One region of the Allobosea sp. LjRoot237 genome, then DNA from elsewhere that is predicted to be linked to it. Evidence: predicted binding sites of a transcription regulator. Region 1 holds the regulator's gene; each other region holds the start of a gene.
What was found. Region 1 encodes PhoB, which activates phosphate uptake and scavenging genes when phosphate is short. Its sites were predicted from a motif close to TGTCATNNANCTGTCAT; they were not measured.

Region 2: ACSQ24_RS02915 (DUF47 domain-containing protein) is a predicted target of PhoB. The motif match lies at 1,892-1,908, and genes of this name have one in related genera.
Region 3: phnC (phosphonate ABC transporter ATP-binding protein) is a predicted target of PhoB. The motif match lies at 1,863-1,879, and genes of this name have one in related genera.

The regions. Positions count from the first base shown of each region.
Region 1 covers NZ_CAXUQP020000001.1:5,362,746-5,369,175, forward strand. Annotated here, with positions in the region: gene argF (ornithine carbamoyltransferase) at 1-502, opposite strand, end outside; gene ACSQ24_RS26010 (aspartate aminotransferase family protein) at 505-1,725, opposite strand; gene ACSQ24_RS26015 (hypothetical protein) at 1,722-1,877, opposite strand; gene ACSQ24_RS26020 (GcrA family cell cycle regulator) at 2,271-2,819, shown strand; gene ACSQ24_RS26025 (NUDIX hydrolase) at 2,908-3,345, shown strand; gene ACSQ24_RS26030 (YnfA family protein) at 3,345-3,665, shown strand; gene phoB (phosphate regulon transcriptional regulator PhoB) at 3,674-4,372, opposite strand; gene phoU (phosphate signaling complex protein PhoU) at 4,402-5,124, opposite strand; gene pstB (phosphate ABC transporter ATP-binding protein PstB) at 5,165-5,971, opposite strand; gene pstA (phosphate ABC transporter permease PstA) at 5,994-6,430, opposite strand, start outside.
Region 2 covers NZ_CAXUQP020000001.1:618,624-625,053, reverse strand. Annotated here, with positions in the region: gene ACSQ24_RS02925 (ABC transporter permease) at 1-336, opposite strand, end outside; gene ACSQ24_RS02920 (ABC transporter substrate-binding protein) at 486-1,814, opposite strand; gene ACSQ24_RS02915 (DUF47 domain-containing protein) at 1,976-2,620, shown strand; gene ACSQ24_RS02910 (anion permease) at 2,636-3,649, shown strand; gene phnD (phosphate/phosphite/phosphonate ABC transporter substrate-binding protein) at 3,884-4,933, shown strand; gene phnC (phosphonate ABC transporter ATP-binding protein) at 4,955-5,746, shown strand; gene phnE (phosphonate ABC transporter, permease protein PhnE) at 5,743-6,430, shown strand, end outside.
Region 3 covers NZ_CAXUQP020000002.1:244,292-250,721, reverse strand. Annotated here, with positions in the region: gene phnD (phosphonate ABC transporter substrate-binding protein) at 6-923, opposite strand; gene phnC (phosphonate ABC transporter ATP-binding protein) at 999-1,817, opposite strand; gene ACSQ24_RS28680 (TetR/AcrR family transcriptional regulator) at 1,963-2,577, opposite strand; gene ACSQ24_RS28675 (efflux RND transporter periplasmic adaptor subunit) at 2,714-3,823, shown strand; gene ACSQ24_RS28670 (efflux RND transporter permease subunit) at 3,820-6,430, shown strand, end outside.

The DNA.
Region 1 (6,430 bases):
GGACATTGTTGGTGTCGCCGGTCCAGGCGATGCGTTTGCCCTTGATCGAGCCCTTGCGCTCCTCGAAGGTCATGACGTCGGCCATGACCTGGCAGGGGTGCTGGCGCTTGGTCAGGCCGTTGATCACCGGCACGGTGGCGTATTTCGCCATCTCGACCACCGCGTCATGGTCGAGCATGCGGATCATGATCGCGTCGACATAGCGCGAGAGCACGCGGGCGGTGTCGGCGATGGTCTCGCGCTCGCCGAGCTCGATCTCCTGGCCGGTCACCATCATCGGCGAGCCGCCGAGCTCGCGGATACCGACATCGAAGGAGACGCGGGTGCGGAGCGAGGGCTGCTCGAAGATCATGGCGATGACCTTGCCCTCGAGTAGGCGGTCGCCGGCAGCGTCGGGCGTACGCCGACGGGCCTTGATCTCCTCGCCGGCCCTGAGGATGGAGCGCAATTCGCCGGCGGAGAAATCGGAAAGGTCGAGAAAATGACGCACTGGAGCCCCCATGCTCATTCCGCCGCCGGCCGGGCAAGCTCGGCCTCGACCGCGCCCGCCGCCTTGTCGAGCCGCGCCACCGCTTCGGCAACCTCGCTCTCGCCGATGATCAGCGGCGGCAGCAGGCGCACGACATTGTCGCCGGCAGCGACCACGAGCAGGCCGGCTGCCCGCGCCTGGGCGACGAAATCGGTGTTCGGTGTCCTGAGCTTGAGGCCGAGCATCAGCCCCTCGCCGCGGATCTCCTCGATCACGGCGGGATGGTGGTCCTTGAGCTGGGCCAGCGACTGGCGCAGACGCAGCGCCGTCTTCTGGACGCGGTCGAGGAAGCCCGGCGCCAGGATGATGTCGAGCACGGCATTGCCGACCGCCATGGCGAGCGGGTTGCCGCCGAAGGTGGTGCCATGCGTGCCGAGCGTCATGCCGGCGGCCGCCTCTTCGGTGGCTAGGCAGGCGCCCATCGGGAAGCCGCCGCCGATGCCCTTGGCGATCGACATGATGTCGGGGGCGACACCGTAATGCTCATAGGCGAAGAACTTGCCGGTGCGGCCGACACCGGTCTGGATCTCGTCGAAGATCAGCATCAGCCCATGCTCGTCGCAAAGCTCGCGCAGCTGCTTGAGGACACGCATCGGCACCGAGCGCAGGCCACCCTCGCCCTGGATCGGCTCGATCATCAACGCAGCGGTCTCCGGCCCGATCGCCGCCTTCAGCGCCTTCTCGTCGTCGAAGGGCACCTGGTCGAAGCCGTCGACCTTCGGACCGAAGCCGTCGATGTATTTCTGCTGGCCGCCGGCGGCGATGGTCGCGAGCGTGCGGCCATGGAAGGCGCCTTCGAACGTGATGATGCGATAGCGCTCGGGATGGCCTTTCGCGGCGTGATACTTGCGCGCCATCTTGATCGCGCACTCGTTCGCCTCGGCGCCCGAATTGGTGAAGAAGACACGGCTTGCGAAGGTCGCCTCGCAGAGCCGCCGCGCCAGCTTCTCGCCGTCGGGCATCGTGTAGAGATTGGAGGTGTGCCAGATGCGCTGCGCTTGGGCAGTCAGCGCCTCGACCAGGTGCGGATGGGCATGGCCGAGCGAATTGACGGCGATGCCGGCGCCGAAATCGAGATAGCGCTGGCCGTCGGTGGCAATCGCCCAGGCGCCCTCGCCGCGCTCGAGAGCGATCGGGGCGCGGGCATAGGTCGGCAGGAGAACGGAGGACGCGGCGGAAACGGGAGCGGTGCTCATGGAGCGAAATCCTTGCGGCGAAACAGGGAGGAAGCGCGGAACCTCAGATCGGGAACGGAGATGCGGAGCGCTTTCGGCATGATGCCGGCATGATGCGACCCGCCGGCGACATTATCGTCGCTGGCCGTTCCCGCCGTCTCGTCGCGCGTCAAGCCGCATCGATGGAAAATCCCGATCGCTCAAAAACATAAGCGCCGCCCGATGGGGGCGGCTGCGTGAGGCGACTATGCAAAACCGGCCCCGCCCTGTCAATTGCGGCTGACCTCGCGGCAGCGTTGCCGAATAGACTCACCGTTTCGCCGTTTGCAGTGATTGGCTGGGGAAAAGCCGAATTACGATTCGGCGACTCTTGTGGCCGAGTCAGGCCATCTTGTATGGTCTCCCTCGTCAGATACGACATCTCGTGCGGCGTCTCCAGTATCGTCAGTTCCGGGCGTAACGGCTTCCGTTTAGCAACGGGCGCTGCCGGTATCGGATTCCGCCATGATCTCTCCCTATGCCTCGCCGGCGTGCCAGCGGGACATGACGAAGACAGGTGCAACTCCATGACCGAAGCCGGAGCCTGGACCGAGGAACGCGTCGAGCTGCTCAAGAAGCTCTGGAACGACGGCCTGAGCGCGAGCCAGATCGCCGCCGAGCTCGGCAACGTCACGCGCAACGCCGTCATCGGCAAGGTGCATCGCCTTGGACTGTCGGGCCGCGCCAAGAGCCCGGGTTCGGCGACACCGCGCCCGCGCAAGCCGGTGGCTCGCCCGCCGAGCCACCCGGCCGGCCACCACAGCAGTGGCGGCGGCCTGACCCGCGGTAATACCGCGCTCGCCCCGCAGTTCGCGCCGGAGATCGAGGCCGAGGCACAGGTCGCGCGCGAGCCGGCTCCGTCCGAGGATGTGGTCGTGCCGTTCTCCGAGCGGGTCACGATCATGGAGCTGCGCGAGTATATGTGCCGCTGGCCGATGGGCGATCCGACCACCCCGGAATTCCGCTTCTGCGGCGGCCGCAGCGCGACCGGAATGCCCTATTGCGCCTATCACGCCCGTATCGCCTACCAGCCGGCGGCCGACCGGCGCCGCGACCGCAAGGTCATTCGCGCCTGAGCAACTGACGCGAGACTGCCAGAATAGCGGAAGCCGGCCGAAAGGCCGGCTTTTTTCGTCGAAGCCAGGCTCGATGCACGAGGCATCCATGAACATCCCCGGATCTAGCCCGATCGAATACGCCTGTGCCCTGCCGATCAGGGAGGGGCGGCTCCTGCTGGGATTGCGAGCCGCGCACCGCTGGAACCGCCCATCCTGCTGGGACACGATCGGTGGTCACGTCGAGCCCGGCGAGAGCGCCGAGGCAGCCCTTGTCCGCGAGCTCCAGGAGGAGATCGGCGTCACGCCGACAGGTTTCCGCCGCTTCGAGACCATCGAGACGACGGAGACGGACGGCGTCACTCCCGCGCTCTGGCATCTGTTCACCGTGGGCGAATGGGCAGGCGAACCCGAGATCAGCAATGACGAGCACAGCGAAATCCGCTGGTTCACCTTCGACGAGGCCCAATCGCTGACACCGCTGGCGTCCGAGGCTTACCGCCCTGTCTTCGCCCGGCTCGCGGCAGCCTTCGGGCCGGGCACGTAATGGCTACGATCGCGATCTATGCGGGAGCGGCGCTGGCCGAGATCGCCGGCTGCTTCGCCTTCTGGGTTTGGCTGAAACTGGACAAGCCGGTCTGGTGGCTGCTGCCGGGCCTGGTCTCGCTCGCAGCCTTCGCCTGGCTGCTGACCCTGGTCGACAGCCCCGCGGCCGGGCGCGCCTTCGCCGCCTATGGCGGCGTCTATATCATCGCGTCGCTGGTCTGGATGGCGCTGGTCGAGAAGGTCGCACCCGACCGCTACGACCTAGCCGGCGCCGCGCTCTGCCTCGCCGGCGCAGCGGTCATCGTTGCAGCGCCGCGCTGACGGAGGTGTCAGGCGCGCGCAAACGTCTCGTCGAAGGCGTAACCGGCGCCGCGCACGGTGCGGAGCGGATCCTTGGCATTGGCCGGCGTGATCGCCTTGCGCAGGCGCCCGACATGGACGTCGACGGTGCGCTCGTCGATATAGACGTCGCGGCCCCAGACGGCGTCGAGCAGTTGCGCCCGCGAATAGACCCGGCCCGGCGCCTGCATCAGGAATTCGAGCAGGCGGAACTCGGTCGGCCCGAGATGCAGCTCGGCACCGGCCCTGCGGACACGCCGCGTCGTGCGGTCGAGCTCGAGATCGCCGGCGGCAAGCAGGCCGGCGACATGGCCGGGCTTGGCGCGGCGCAGCAGCGCCTGGATGCGCGCGATCAGTTCGGGCAACGAGAACGGCTTGACGACATAGTCGTCGGCGCCGGTGGCAAGGCCGCGCACACGCTCGGTCTCCTCGCCGCGCGCCGTCAGCATGATGATCGGCACGCGCTCGGTGTCGCGCCTTGTGCGCAGACGCCGGCAGAGCTCGATGCCGGAGAGGCCGGGCAGCATCCAGTCGAGCAGGACGAGATCCGGCGTGTGGTCGCGCAGATGCAGTTCGGCGTCGTCGCCGCGCGCCACGCTGTCGACCTCGAAGCCTTCGGCCTCGAGATTATAGCGCAGCAGCAGGGTCAGCGGCTCCTCGTCCTCGACGATCAGGATGCGTGCGGGCATGTCAGCGTCCGTTCAAACCTCTGCCAAGCTCAGCCATTGGCCGCCGGCAGGTCGACGAGAATGTTGGTGGTGTCGAGCTTGGGCCGGGTCTCATCGATCGACTGACCCGTAACGAGGTAATGGATGGTCTCGGCGATGTTGGTGGTGTGGTCGCCGATGCGCTCGACGTTCTTGGCGCAGAACAGGAGGTGCGTGCAGAAGGTGATGTTGCGCGGGTCCTCCATCATGTAGGTCAGGAGTTCGCGGAACAGCGAGGTGTAGAGCGCGTCGATCTCGTCGTCGCGGCGCCAGACCTCCATCGCCTTCTGCTCGTTGCTGGCGGCGTAGGCGTCGAGCACGTCCTTGAGCTGGGCCTGGACCAGGCGGCTCATATGTTCGAGGCCGACGACAGCGCGGTGCGGCGGCGAGAACTGGCCGGAGATCGCGACGGCGCGCTTGGCGATGTTCTTGGCGAGGTCGCCGACCCGCTCGATATCGGCGGCGATGCGGATCGCCGAGATCAGCTCGCGCAGATCGTTCGCCAGCGGCTGGCGCCGGGCGATGGTCAGCACCGCCTTCTCCTCGACGTCGCGCTGCAGGTTGTCGAGGCGCTGGTCGGCGCTGATGATCTTTTGGGCGAGCACGGTATCGCGGCGCACCAGCGCCACGGTCGAATCGCCGAGCATGCGCTCGGACATGCCGCCCATCTCGGCGAGGCTGCGGCGCAGGCCCTCGAGATCGGCGTCGTAGGAGCGGACGATATGGTCGGACATCGGGGCGTATCCTTCGGGGCTGGCCGACGATTTCAGGGCGTCAGCCGAAACGGCCGGTGACGTAGTCCTGCGTCTGCTTCTTGTGCGGGTTCATGAAGATCGTGTTGGTGGCGGCGAACTCGATGACTTCGCCGAGATACATGAAGGCGGTGTACTGCGAGATGCGCGCCGCCTGCTGCATGTTGTGGGTGACGATGACGATGGTGAAGTCGGTCTTGAGCTGCTCGAGCAGGTCCTCGATCTTGCCAGTCGAGATCGGGTCGAGCGCCGAGGTCGGCTCGTCGAACAGGATGACCTCGGGCTTCTGCGCGATGGTGCGCGCGATGCAGAGGCGCTGCTGCTGGCCGCCGGAGAGGCCCATGCCCGAGGCCTTGAGCTTGTCCTTGACCTCGTCCCAGAGCGCGGCGCGGCGCAGCGCGCCCTCAACGCGATCGTCGAGCTCCGACTTCGGCGGTTTCTCGTAGAGGCGGATACCGAAGGCGACGTTGTCGTAGATCGACATCGGGAACGGCGTCGGCTTCTGGAAGACCATGCCGATGCGCGAGCGCAGCTCGTTGACGTCGACCTGGTTCGAGATGACGTTGCGGCCATCGAGCATGACCTCGCCGGTCGCCCGCTGCTCGGGATAGAGCGAATAGATGCGGTTGAAGATGCGCAGCAGGGTCGACTTGCCGCAGCCCGACGGGCCGATCAGCGCCGTGACGTGGCGGTCACGGAAATCGAGATTGACGTTCTTCAGCGCCTTGTGCTCGCCGTAGTAGAAATCGAGGTTCTTGACGGCGATGCGGACGGGAGCGTCGACGTCCAGCGTCTGCGGGCTCAATTCCAGGGTCGAAAGCATCTGCATGGTCCTTCCGATCGGACGCTGTTCACTTGCCGCCGCGCACGATGCGCCGGGCGATGATGGAAAGCACGAGGATTGAGACGGTGATGATCAGCGATCCCGCCCAGGCGAGCTCCTGCCAGTTCTCGTAAGGGGCCGAGGCGAACTGGTAGATCGTCACCGGCAGGTTGGAGACGCCGCCCCAGAGATTGGGCGAGAACCAGAAATTGTTGTTCAACGCGGTGAAAATCAGCGGCGCCGTCTCGCCGGCGATACGGGCCAGCGCCAGCAGGATGCCGGTGACCATGCCCGATTTTGCCGCCCGCCAGGTGATCGAGGTGATGACGACGGAGGGCGGCGCGCCGAGCGCGGAACCCGCCTCGCGCAGCGAGCCGGGGACGAGCCGCAGCATGTCCTCGGTGGTGCGCACGATGACCGGGATCGCGATGATGCCGAGCGCGACGCCACCGGCCCAGCCGGAAT
Region 2 (6,430 bases), 4.7 Mb from region 1:
CGTCTGGACCAATGCCGCGCCGCGGAAGACGAAGCGCGTGGTCAGGTAGGCCAGCGGCAGGGCGAAGACCGAGGCCCAGACCACTGACATCGCCGAGACGTAGAAGGAGTTCCACAGCGAGCGCATGAACAGCTCGGTGCGGAAGAAATCGTAGAAATTGACCAGCGTGAAGGTCGAGGTGCCCTTCTCGGTGAAGGCGACGTAGATCACCGTCGCCACCGGCAGCACCAGGAACATCAGCAGGAAGGCGGCGATGGCGAGCGCCAGCGCGATCTGGCCGGGCGTGGCCGAAAAAGCCTTACGGCGAGACGGCGCCTTGGCAGGGATGGCGGTCATGATGGTCCTGATCGTCGGCCGAAGGGCGGGGGCGTCATCCCGGCCGCAGCGAAACGGAGCGCCGGGATCCATTGTAGAGCACGGCGCCCTTCGATGGATCCCGGATCGGCGCGACTACGTCGCTTGTCCGGGATGACGAAGAGCGAGGGCTACTTCGCCACCTTCAGCGCTTCTTCCGCCTTGGCCTTGGCCTTGGCGTAGTTGTCGCGGGCGAAGCTCGCCCACTGGCTCTCGATCTCGGCCTGGCGGGCGCCCTTCTCCTTGGCGCCGGTGAAGGCGCCGCGCAGCTCTGGGCTCGCGGCCTGCGCCTCGGTCACCGGCAATGCGGCGACCAGTGCGCGGGCTTCGTCGGCGAGCGCCTTGGCCTGCGGGTTCGGCTTCTTGGCGAGTGCCGCGTCGACCTCGTGCAGGGTCTTGGTCACGCCCTTCAGCGCATCGAGTTGGAAGGAGATCAGCTGGTCGAACAGCGTGTCGACCACGGCGGTGCGGGCTTCGGACTTGTCGACGTCGAAGCCGATCATCTTCTGGAAGCGCGGATCGGTGAAGGGGTTGGGATAGTCGGCTCCGGCCTTGGCATAGACAGCCGGATTGACCGGCAGGCGGCGGATGCCGGGCTCGAGCAGAACCTCCTGGCCGACCGGCGAGAGCAGAAACTCGATGAAGGCCTCGGCGGCGGCCTTGTTCGGCGGGTTGGCGATGATGCCGACATTGGCCGGCACGACGGTGGTCACGGTCGGGTAGACGAACTTGACCGGGAAGCCCGAGGCCTGCGCCGAAAAAGCGAAGAAGTCGATGACGATGCCGACGCCGACCTGGCCGGAATTGACCGCCTCCGGCACGCCGAAGGAGCGATCGGTGATCGACCGGAAATTGCCAGCCATCTCCTTGAGGGTGCGCCAGCCCTTCTCCCAGCCCTCGCCCTGCAGGATGGTCTCGACGGTCAGGTGCGTGGTGCCGGAGCGGGCGGGCGAGGCGATCGAGACATGATCGTAGAACACCGGCCTGGCGAGGTCCTGCCAGTCCTTCGGCTCGGGCAGCTTGTTGGCCTTGGCATAGCGGTCGTTCCACATGATGCCGTAGCCCGAGGCCGCAAAGCCGAAATAGAAGCCCTGCGGGTCGTTGATCGGATAGGATCCGATCTTCTCGGGAATGCCGGTCGCCTTGGGCTTGTACTGCGTCAGCAGCTTCTTGCCCTTCAGCACCTCGAAGGCGTCCGGCGCCGAGGCCCAGAACAGGTCGACCTGGTTGTTGGCCTTGGTCTCCTCGACATATTTGACGCCGGCATTGGTATTGCGGTTCTGGACTTCCAGCGTCACGCCCGGCACGGCCTTCTCGAAGGCCTTCTTGATCGGGTCGGTGACGTCCTTGGAGAACGAGGTGACGACCGTGACCTTGCCCGATGGTGCCTGCGCCTGAGCGGCCGTCGCGGCCAAAGCGAGCCCCAGCACCGAGACGAGCGCGATCCTGCGTGTAAACATTCAGTCCTCCCTTGATCGTTCTTCACCCGCCGACGTCGAGGCCCGCGGAGGGCAAGGCCGGGAATCCGGATTGCCGTCGTCGCAAAACTGTCACAGAAGGCACAAGCGTGTCATCCCCGCTCCTTGCTGCGGACTGACGAGGTTGGTGAGAGGCCGTTCCGATGCTGGGCTGGTTCCAGAAGCTGCTGCCGAAGGAAGACAAGTTCTTCGTGCTGTTCGAGCGTCATGCGCAGACGCTGAAGGCTGGAGCGCTCGCACTCGACGGCGTGCTCAGCGGGGCGAGGCCGATCGAGGCCGGCTGCGCCGAGATCTTCGCCGAGGAGAACCGTGCCGACGCCATCGCCGGCGAGGTCATGCTCGAGGTCGGCCGCACCTTCATCACGCCCTTCGACCGCGGCGACATCGAGGAATTGATCGGCTCGATGGACGACGCCATCGACCAGATGCAGAAGACCGCCAAGGCGATCCGGCTCTTTGAGGTCGAGAGCTTTGCCCCCAGCATGCAGGAGCTCGGCAAGACCATCGTCGCCGCTTCGCTGAAGGTCGGCGAGTTGCTCCCGATGCTGCGCGACATCAAGAAGCATGCGGTCGGCATCGGCGCGCTCGCCAAGGAGATCGGCGCGATCGAGGAGCGCTCGGACGAGCTCTATGATCGCGGCCTGAAGGAGCTGTTCAAGGCGCACCGCGGCACCGATGCGATGGGCTTCATCGTCGGAGCGGAGGTTTACGACCATCTCGAAAAGGTCGTCGACCGCTTCGAGGATGTCGCCAAGCGCGTCAGCCGCATCGTCCTCGAACATCTCTGAAAAGCGCGCAGCGCCGTGGATCTCGCCAGCTTCGCCCCTGCCCTCATCTTCCTGATCGCCGTCGCGCTGCTGTTCGACTTCCTCAACGGCCTGCACGACGCTGCCAACTCGATCGCGACCATCGTCTCGACCCGGGTGCTGGCGCCGCAATGGGCGGTGTTCTGGGCCGCTTTCTTCAACTTCATCGCCTTCCTGTTCTTCGGCCTGCACGTCGCCCAGACGGTCGGCTCCGGCATCATCCAGGCGGCGATCGTCGATGACCGCGTGATCTTCGGGGCGCTCACCGGCGCGATCGTCTGGAATGTCGTGACCTGGATCGCCGGCATCCCGTCGAGCTCGTCACATGCTTTGATCGGCGGACTGGTCGGCGCAGGCCTGTCCAAGGTCGGCCTCTCGTCGATCGTCTGGTGGGGGCTCGGCAAGACCTTCATCGCGATCTTCATGTCCCCGGCGATCGGCTTCGCCCTGGCCCTGCTGCTGGCGCTGATCGTCTCCTGGACCTTCCTGCGGCTCGCACCGATCAAGGTCGATTCGACCTTCCGCCTCCTGCAGTTCGTCTCGGCCTCGCTCTATTCGCTCGGCCATGGCGCCAATGACGCGCAGAAGACGATGGGCATCATCGCCGTGCTCCTGTTCTCGCACGGCATGATGGGCGAGACCTTCTCGGTGCCGTTCTGGGTGGTGATCTCCTGTCAGGCGGCGATGGCGCTCGGCACGCTCTGTGGCGGCTGGCGCATCGTCCACACCATGGGCTCGAAGATCACGCGGCTCTCGCCGCAGCAGGGCTTCTGCGCCGAGACGGGCGGCGCGATCACCCTGTTCATGGCGACCTATCTCGGCGTTCCCGTCTCCACCACGCACACCATCACCGGCGCGATCATCGGCGTCGGCGCGGCAAGGCGGGTCACGGCGGTGCGCTGGGGCGTCGCGCGCGGCATCGTCTTCGCCTGGATCGTCACCATGCCGATGGCGGGCCTGATCTCGGCATTGGCCTATTTTGTCTCCGGCCTGTTCCTGACCGGGCGCTGACCAGCTCTTCAGCCGAGCAGTGGCAGCGCGTAAGCTATCGTTCGGTCCGAACGCGCCGCGAATTCATCGCGAGAGGTCGCTGGTCCAGCGCGGCTAGGGAGTGGCAGACAGCCGCGGGATGCAAGGCCACTATAGTCGTAAAACGATGGCGTCTCGCTTGGCTGGAATATGACGATTTTGTGTCACATACTATAGCCGGCTCATAACGAAGATCGACCGGGAGAGACGCCGCCAATGACCAAGACGCTGACTTGCCTGTCCGCCACGACCTCGCTGCTCCTTAGCCTCGGGCTCGCCGGCGCGGCACAGGCACAGGACGCCTGCCCCAATCGCGGCCAGCTCGACACGATGTATTGCGACGGCAACAAGGACCTCGTCGCCGACGTGCCGACCGAGGCCTCGAGGCAGAAGGACCCGTCAGCGCTGGTCTGGGCCTATACGCCGGTCGAGGACCCCGCCGTCTACGCCAACATCTTCAAGCCGCTGACCGACCATCTCGCCGCCTGCACCGGCAAGCGCATCGTCTATTATCCCGTGCAGTCGAACTCGGCCGAGATCGAGGCGATGCGCTCGGGCCGCCTGCATTTCGCCGGCTTCTCGACCGGCCCGACCGGCTTTGCCGTCAACCTCGCCGGCGCGATCCCCTTCGCAGCCAAGGGCTCGGCCGCCGGCGTGCGGGGCTACAACCTCGTCGCCGTCGTCAAGGCCTCGAGCCCCTATCAGAAGCTCGCCGACCTCAAGGGCAAGAAGGTCGCCCACACCTCGCCCTCGTCCAACTCCGGCAATCTGGCGCCACGCGTGCTCTTCCCCGAGCTCGGGCTCGAAGCCGACAAGGACTACAAGCCGCTGATGTCCGGCGGCCACGACAAGTCGATTCTCGGCGTGGTCTCGGGCGACTACGACATGGGTGCGGTCGCCGGCGACGTCTACGAGCGCATGATCGTGCGCGGCACGATCAAGAAGGAGGATACCCGCGAGATCTATCGCAGCGCGATCTTCCCGACCTCCTCCTTCGCCTATGCCCACGACCTCAAGCCCGAGCTCGCCAGGAAGCTGACCGACTGCTTTTTCTCCTTCCGCTTCACCCCGGAGATGACCAAGGAGTTCAACGGCGACGACCGCTTCCTGCCGATCACCTACCAGAAGGACTGGGCGGTCGTGCGTGATGTCGCCGAGAAATCGGGCACGCCCTACAACAAGTCGGCCTATGACGCCGAGGCCAGACGCGAGGCCGAAGCCGCCGCGAAGAAGGCGCAGCAGCCGGCACCGGCCAAGGCTCCCTGACGCGAAGGCCATAACCAGCTCATGAGCGCGCTTCCCGTCGCAGAGGCGCCCGGCCATGGCCGGGCGCTCGTCATCCGCAACCTCGTCAAGGAGTACCGCAAGGGCCAGCCGGTCCTGCGCGACATTTCGCTGAGCGTCACCGAGCCCGGCATCGTCGCGATCATCGGCCCGTCCGGGACCGGCAAGTCGACGCTGATCCGCTGCATCAACCGGCTGGTCGATCCGACCTCCGGCTCGATCATGCTGGGCGGGACCGATCTGGCGAAGCTGCAGGGCGAGGCACTCAGGGCTGCGCGCCGGCGCCTCGGCATGGTCTTCCAGGAATACAATCTGGTCGAGCGGCTGACGGTGATCGAGAATGTGCTCTGCGGCCGGCTCGGCTATGTCCCGGTCTGGCGCGCCTGGACGCGGCGCTTCCCCGAAGCGGACATCGCCCGCGCCTTCGCGCTGCTCGAATCCGTCGGCCTCGCCGACTTCGCCACCCGCCGCGCCGACCAGCTCTCCGGCGGCCAGCGCCAGCGCGTCGGCATCGCCCGCGCGGTGATGCAGGAGCCCGACCTCATCCTCGCCGACGAGCCGACCTCCTCGCTCGACCCCAAGACCTCGGTCGAGATCATGGAGCTGCTCGCCAAGGTCGGCCGCGAGCGCGACATCCCGGTGCTGGTCAACATCCACAACGTCGCCCTCGCCCGCCGCTATGCGCTGCGCATGATCGGCATGTCCAAAGGCGTCGTCGTCTATGACGGGCCGCCGACCGGGCTGCAGGACAGCCATCTCGCCGAGATCTATGGTGGCGAAGGCTGGATGGAATGAGCGCTCCTCCCGTTAACGCCGGCGGCAGCCTGCGTAATCGCGCCTTTCCGCCGAACTGGTCGCTGCGTATCGGCGCAGCTCTGTTCATCGCCTATGTGATCTATGCCGCCGGCATCGTCGACATCCGCTGGGAGCGTTTCGTCCAAGGGCTCGGCAATGGCGCGCGCTTCCTTGGCCGCATGTTCCCGCCGAACCTGGCGCACGACAAATTGCAGCTGCTCGCGCAGGGCATGCTGGAATCGCTGCAGATCGCCATCATCGCGACCGGCGCCGGCGTCCTGCTCGCCCTGCCCGTCGGCCTCTGCGCCGCCCGCAACCTGATGCCGTTGCCGATGACGGTGCTGGCACGCGGGCTGATCGCACTCTGCCGCACCTTCCACCCGGTCATCGTCGCCATCCTCTTCGTCAAGGCAGTTGGCTTCGGCGCGCTAGCCGGCATCCTGGCGCTGATCGTCGCGACGATCGGCTTCATCGCCAAGCTGATCGCCGAGGCGATCGAGGAAATGTCGATGAAGCCGATCGAGGCGCTGCGCGCCGCCGGCTCGCCCTTCCTCTCGGTGGTGACCATGGGCGTGGTGCCGCAGGTGCTGCCGCGCTTCATCGGCTTTGCCGCCTACCAACTCGATTCGAACCTGCGCAATTCCGCCCTTGTCGGCCTGGTCGGCGGCGGCGGCATCGGCGCCA
Region 3 (6,430 bases), on a different contig from region 1:
AAGCCTTACGACGACTTCTTCTTGCGAAGCGCGTCGACGAACTTGTTCAGCTCGATGATCGGGTCGTAGGCCTTGTTGTCGACAGCGACGAGCGGGCCCTGCTTGCCTTCATAGATCTTGTCGAAGGCGGCCTTGTCCTTGGTGGCGAGGTTCAGCACCGAGTCGCGGATCTTGGTCTTCAGCTCTTCCGGCAGCTCGGTGAGATAGGCCATCGGCGAGTTCACGATCTGCTGCGACTTGTAGATGATGCGGAAATCGTCGGCCTTGACCATCTTCTTGCGGTCCATGCGCAGCAGGTTCGATTCCTGCTCGTCGTTCCACCAGTTGGCGGCGACGTCGACGGTGCCCTGGCCGAGCGCGATCACGGCGTTCTCGTGGCTGCCGGTGTAGACGACCTTGCCGAAGAAGGTCTCGGGCTCGATCTTCATGCCGTCGAGCGCGAAGCGCGGCACGTTGTTGCCCGAGGTCGAGTTCGGGTCGACCAGGCCGAGATTCTTGCCCTTGAGGTCCTCGACCTTCTGATAGGGCGAATCCTTCTTCACGTAGAAGACCGAGTAGTAGCCCTTGGTGCCGTCGATATTGGTCTCGATCGCGAAGGCGTCGATCTTGGCGCCGGTCATCAGCGCGCGAGCGAAGGAGGCCGGGCCGTACATGCCGATATGGATGTTGCCGGCGCGCTGGCCCTCGATGATCGCGGCGTAGTCGTTGGCGATGCGCAGGGTCACCTTGGTGCCGAGTTCCTTGGCGAGATAGTTGACGAAGGGGGTATAGCGCTCGACGACGCCAGAGGCGTTCTCGGACGGGATGATGGCGAAGATGAGCTCGGGATACTTCGCCTTCCAATCCTGGGCGAAAGCCGGAGCGGCGAGCGTTGCTGCGAGGCCGGCTGCGGCAAGCGTGAGCGTATGACGACGGGTCAGCATGAGAGTGCTCCTTTGAAAAGGTCGGCGATGAAGGGTCAGGCGTAGGGTGCAGGCGTGGATGCGCCGCCGGCTGCTTCAGGCGGCGGTCTGCTTGGCGCGCTGGGCTTCCTCGGTGGCGATGGCGTCGAGTTGGTCGAGCGCTTCGGCTCCGGCATCCTTGGCCTCGATGCCGTAGAGCTCTGCCGCGAGCTCGCTGGTCAGCGCATGCGGGGGACCGTCGAACACGACCTTGCCGGCGGCCATGCCGATCAGCCGGTCGCAATACTTCGCGGCGATGTCGAGGTGGTGGAGGTTGCAGATCACGGTGATGCCGTCCTCGCGATTGATGCGGAACAGCGCGTCCATGACGACTTGCGTATTGCGTGGGTCGAGCGAGGCGATCGGCTCGTCGGCGAGGATGATCTTCGGCTCCTGCACCAAGGCACGGGCGATGGCGACGCGCTGCTGCTGACCGCCGGAGAGGGTCTCGGCGCGCTGCGCCAACAGGTGGCCCATATCGAGTCGCTCGAGTGCCGCGATGGCACGAACCTTGTCGTCCTGCGAGAAGCTCTTGACCAGCGTCAGCGCGGCGGAGCGATGGTTCAGGCGGCCGAGCAGCACGTTGGTCAGCACATCGAGCCGGCCGACCAGGTTGAACTGCTGGAAGATCATCGCAGTGTCGCGCCGCCAGCCTCTGAGCGCGGCGCCGCGCAGGGCGGTGACGTCGCGCTCCTCGCTGAGGATGCGGCCATCGCTGGCATCGGCGAGGCGGTTCAGCATGCGCAGCAGCGTCGACTTGCCGGCACCCGAGCGGCCGATGATGCCGACCATCTCGCCACGCGGAATCGATAGGTTGACGTTGTCGACGGCGGCCTTGCCACCGAAACGCTTGGTCAGACCCTCGACACGCAGCATCAACAACTCTCCCGCGATTGCGGGATGATGCGGTATCGGCGACAGATGACACCGCCGTGACAGGAGGGGTGTTTCGAGGCGCCCAAGGGGCAGACGGTCATCGGCCGTCAACCATATCGTCGCGAGCCGCTGGAGCGGCGTGGCGTCAGGCCGCTCGCAACAGCAGGTCGACGCAGGCGGCGACGTAGGTCCTGCGCTCGGACGGGGGAGCCGGTGCGATGCCGAGCAGGCCGCGCACTTGGTGGAAGCCGCGCAGCATGCCGATGAACTGTTCGGCCAGCGTCGCAGCCTCACTGACTGTGAGCTCGCGCGACAACCCATCACCGGATCGTGACCGCTGCTCCAACAAGGCAGAGAGTTCCGCGATCATGCGCCCCGCTCCGGTATCGTAGGCGGCCTGTCCGAGTTCGGGAAAACGCGCGGCCGCCCCGACGATCAGGCGATGCAGATCGAGCGAGGCCGGGTGCAGCATCATCGCCAGAGCGTCCTCGCCGAGACGCAGCAGGATGGCCCGCAGATCGCCGGTCTCGCTGCGCGGACGACGCAACGGAATCGTCAGCTTTTCAGTGAGTTCGGTGCAGATTGCGAGGAACAGCGCCTGCTTGTCGACGAAGTGGCTATAGATGGTCTGCTTGGAGACGCCGGCGCGCTGGGCGATCTGGTCGAGGCTGGCGCGGTCGAAGCCCTCGGCCAGGAACGTCTCCGAAGCGGCCCTTGTGATCGCGTCATGTTTATCGGGCCGCGATTTTTCGGCCGGCATCGCTTTTGCTTCTGCAGCGGGGGCGCTAGTGCGTCCGTGCATTGATCATTCCGTCACGCTTCCGCCCTTAAAGGGTGCTTATCAAACTAGACCGTCCAGTCTAGAATATGTCCGCGGTACCGGAGCGTCCAGCCTGATGAAGCGTTTTCTCCTCCTTATCCTTGTCGCCGGGCTGGCGGGCGGTGGGTACTATGGCTACCGCTACCACTATAAGCCGACCAATCAGCAGGCGCAGGCGCGAGGCGTCGCCAGCGCGCAGAACCCCGCGATTCCGGTCGAGGTCGGGACGATCGAGCTCGCTACGGTCGCCGAAGAGGTCGAGGCGCTCGGGACACTCGCGGCCGAAGAATCCGTGGTGATCGCTCCCGAGATCGCCGGCCGCGTCGTCGCGCTCGGCTTCAAGGAGGGCGAGCGGGTCAACAAGGACCAGCCGCTGGTCATGCTCGATACGGCGATCCTCGACGCCGAACTGAAGCAGGCGCAAGCCGATATCAGCCTGGCGCGCGACACCTATGACCGCAACCGCTCGCTGGTGCAGCGCGGCGCCGGCACCCAGGTCGCGCTCGAGCAGGCGACGGCGCAGCTCGCCTCACAGGAGGCGCGCCTGCAGCTCGCCCAGGCCAAGCTCGCGCTGGCGACGATCAAGGCGCCGTTCAACGGCGTGGTCGGCCTGCGCGCCGTCGGCGTCGGCGACTATGTCTCGATCGGCAAGCAGCTGATCACGCTGACCAGTATCGACCCGATCAAGGTCGATTTCCGCGTGCCGGAGATTTACCTGACCCAGCTCAAGGTCGACCAGCCGATCCAGCTCAAGGTCGATGCGGTGCCCGACCGGCCCTTCGCCGGCAAGATCTTCGCGATCGACCCGGTCGTCGATGTCAATGGCCGGGCGGTCAAGCTGCGCGCCCTCGTCCCCAATGCCGATCTCGTCCTGAAGCCCGGTCTCTTCGCCCGCGTGACGATCATGGTCGACAAGCGCGAGAACGCGCTGGTCGTGCCGGAGACGGCGGTGGTGCCGGACGGGCTTGGCAAGACGGTCTTCATCGTCGAGAACGGCAAGGCCAAGCGCGTGCCGGTCGAACTCGGCAAGCGCCTGACCGGCAAGGTCGAGGTGGTCAAGGGCCTCAAGCCCGGAATGCAGATCGTCACCGCCGGGCAGATGCGCCTGCGCGAGGGCGCGACCGTCCTGATCAAGGAGAAAGCCGCGGTCCAGACCAGCTCGCTGCCGGGCGCCGTGCGGCAATGAGCCTGTTCGAGCTCTTCGTCCGCCGGCCGGTCCTCTCGACCGTCCTGAGCATGCTCGTCATCCTGATCGGCTTCGTCTCCTATACGCGTCTGACGGTGCGTGAATATCCGAACATCGACGAGCCGATCGTCTCGGTGCAGACGGTCTATCGCGGCGCCAGCGCCGAGATCATCGAGACGCAGGTCACGCAGATCCTGGAGAACTCGATCGCCGGCATCGAAGGCATCGAGATCATCAACTCGACCAGCCGGCAGGAGCGCAGCCAGATCTCGGTGCGCTTCCGGCCAGATGTCGACCCCGATGTCGCAGCCTCCGACGTGCGCGACCGCGTCAGCCGCGTGCGCGGCCGCATGCCCGACGAGATCGACGAGCCGATCATCGCCAAGGTCGAGGCCGACGCCCAGCCGGTGATGTACTTGTCGCTGACCAGCTCGCGGCATTCGCCGCTGGAGCTGACCGACTTCGCCGACCGTTTCATCGCCGACCGCGTCCAGAACATCACCGGCGTCGCCGAGGTCCGCATCCTCGGCCAGCGCCAATACGCCATGCGCATCTGGCTCGATCGCGCCCGGCTCGCCGCCTACAACATCACCGTCCAGGAGATCGAGGCGGCGCTGCGGGCGCAGAACGTCGAGATTCCCTCCGGCCGGATCGAGAGCGACAGCCGCGAATTCACGGTGCTCTCGCAGACCAGCCTGAACACGCCCGAGCAGTTCCGTGAGATCACGGTCAAGGACGCCAACGGCTTCCCGGTCAAGCTGCGTGACATCGCCAAGGTCGAGCTCGGTGCCCGCGAGGAGCGCAACGCCGCCTGGTTCCGGGGCAATCCTTCCGTCACGATCGGCATCGTCAAGCAGGCCACGGCCAACCCGCTCGACGTCTCCTCGGGCGTCGTCGCGGCGCTGCCGAGCATTCGCGAGGACCTGCCCGACGGCATGTCGATCGCGACCTCCTACGACACCTCGATCTTCATCGATCGTTCGATCAAGGCGGTCTACACCACGATCGGCGAGGCGGTCGTCCTCGTCGTCCTGATCATCTTCCTGTTCCTGCGCTCGCTGCGCGCGACGCTGATTCCGCTCGTCACCATCCCGGTCTCGCTGATCGGCGCCTTCGCGCTGATGTATGCGCTCGGCTTCACGGTGAACACGCTGACGCTGCTCTCGATGGTGCTCGCGATCGGCCTCGTCGTCGACGACGCCATCGTCGTGCTCGAGAACGTCCACCGCCATATCGAGGACGGGGTCGAGCCGACCAAGGCGGCGATCAAGGGCATCAACGAGATCGCCTTCGCGGTGGTCGCGATGACACTGACGCTGGTCGCCGTCTACGCGCCGATGGCGTTCTCGACCGGGCGCACCGGCAAGCTCTTCGTCGAGTTCGCGCTGACTCTTGCCGGCGCGGTGCTGGTCTCGGGCTTCGTCGCCCTGACGCTGACGCCGATGATGTGCGCCAAGCTGCTGAAGCACCACGACAAGCACAACTGGCTCTACAATATCCTGGAGCGCTTCTTCGAGGGGCTCGCCAGCGGCTATCGCCGCTCGCTGCGCTTTGCGCTGTCGGCCAGGCCGCTGGTGGTCCTTCTGGCGCTGCTCGTCGCCGGCGGCAGCTATTTCTTCTTCACCAATCTGCGCTCGGAGCTTGCCCCGGTCGAGGACCGCGGCACGATCACCGCGATCGGCGTGGCGCCGGAAGGCGCGACCATGGCCTTCACCGCCGATTATGCGCGGCGGGTTGAGGACTATTTCAGCAAGATCCAGGAGGTCGAGACCTATCTCGTCATTGTCGGCTTCCCGGACGTGACACGGGCGATCGCCTTTGCGCGCCTGAAGCCCTGGGAAGAGCGCCACCGCAAGCAGCAGGACCTCGTCGCCGAGATCAACAAGGGCCTGTCGCAGATTCCCGGCATCCGCCTGTTCGCGACCAATCCGCCCTCACTCGGCCAGGGCGGCGCCAACAGCAAGCCGGTCGAGTTCGTGCTGCGCTCGTCGGACCCTTACGTCACTATCAAGGAAAACGTCGACAGGCTGATCGCCGAGGTGCAGGGCAATCCGGCGCTGACCAATATCGAGACCAACCTCATCCTCGACAAGCCGCAGATCAAGGTCTCGATCGACCGGCAGCGCGCCGCCGACCTCGGCGTCGGCGTCGACGTGATCGGGCGCACGATGGAGACGCTGCTAGGCGGTCGCCAGGTCACGCGCTTCAACATGAACGGCGAGCAATACGACGTCATGCTGCAGGTCGCCGGCGCCGAGCGCAGCACGCCGCAGGCGCTGCAGTCGATCTACCTGATGGGCCGGGGCGGCCAGGCGGTGCAGTTGTCCAGCCTCGTCCAGATCGAGGAGAACGTCGCGCCCAAGGAGCTGATCCGCTTCAACCAGCTGCGGTCGGCGACGATCACGGCCGTGCCCGGAGCGGGCTATTCGCTCGGCGACGCGCTGACCGTGCTCGAGCAGGGTGCGGCCAAAGTGCTGCCGGCCTCATTTCAGACCGACTATTCCGGCCAGAGCCGCGAGTTCAAGCAGTCGGGCTCCTCGATCCTGCTCGTCTTCCTGCTGGCGCTCGGCTTCATCTATCTGGTGCTGGCGGCGCAGTTCGAGAGCT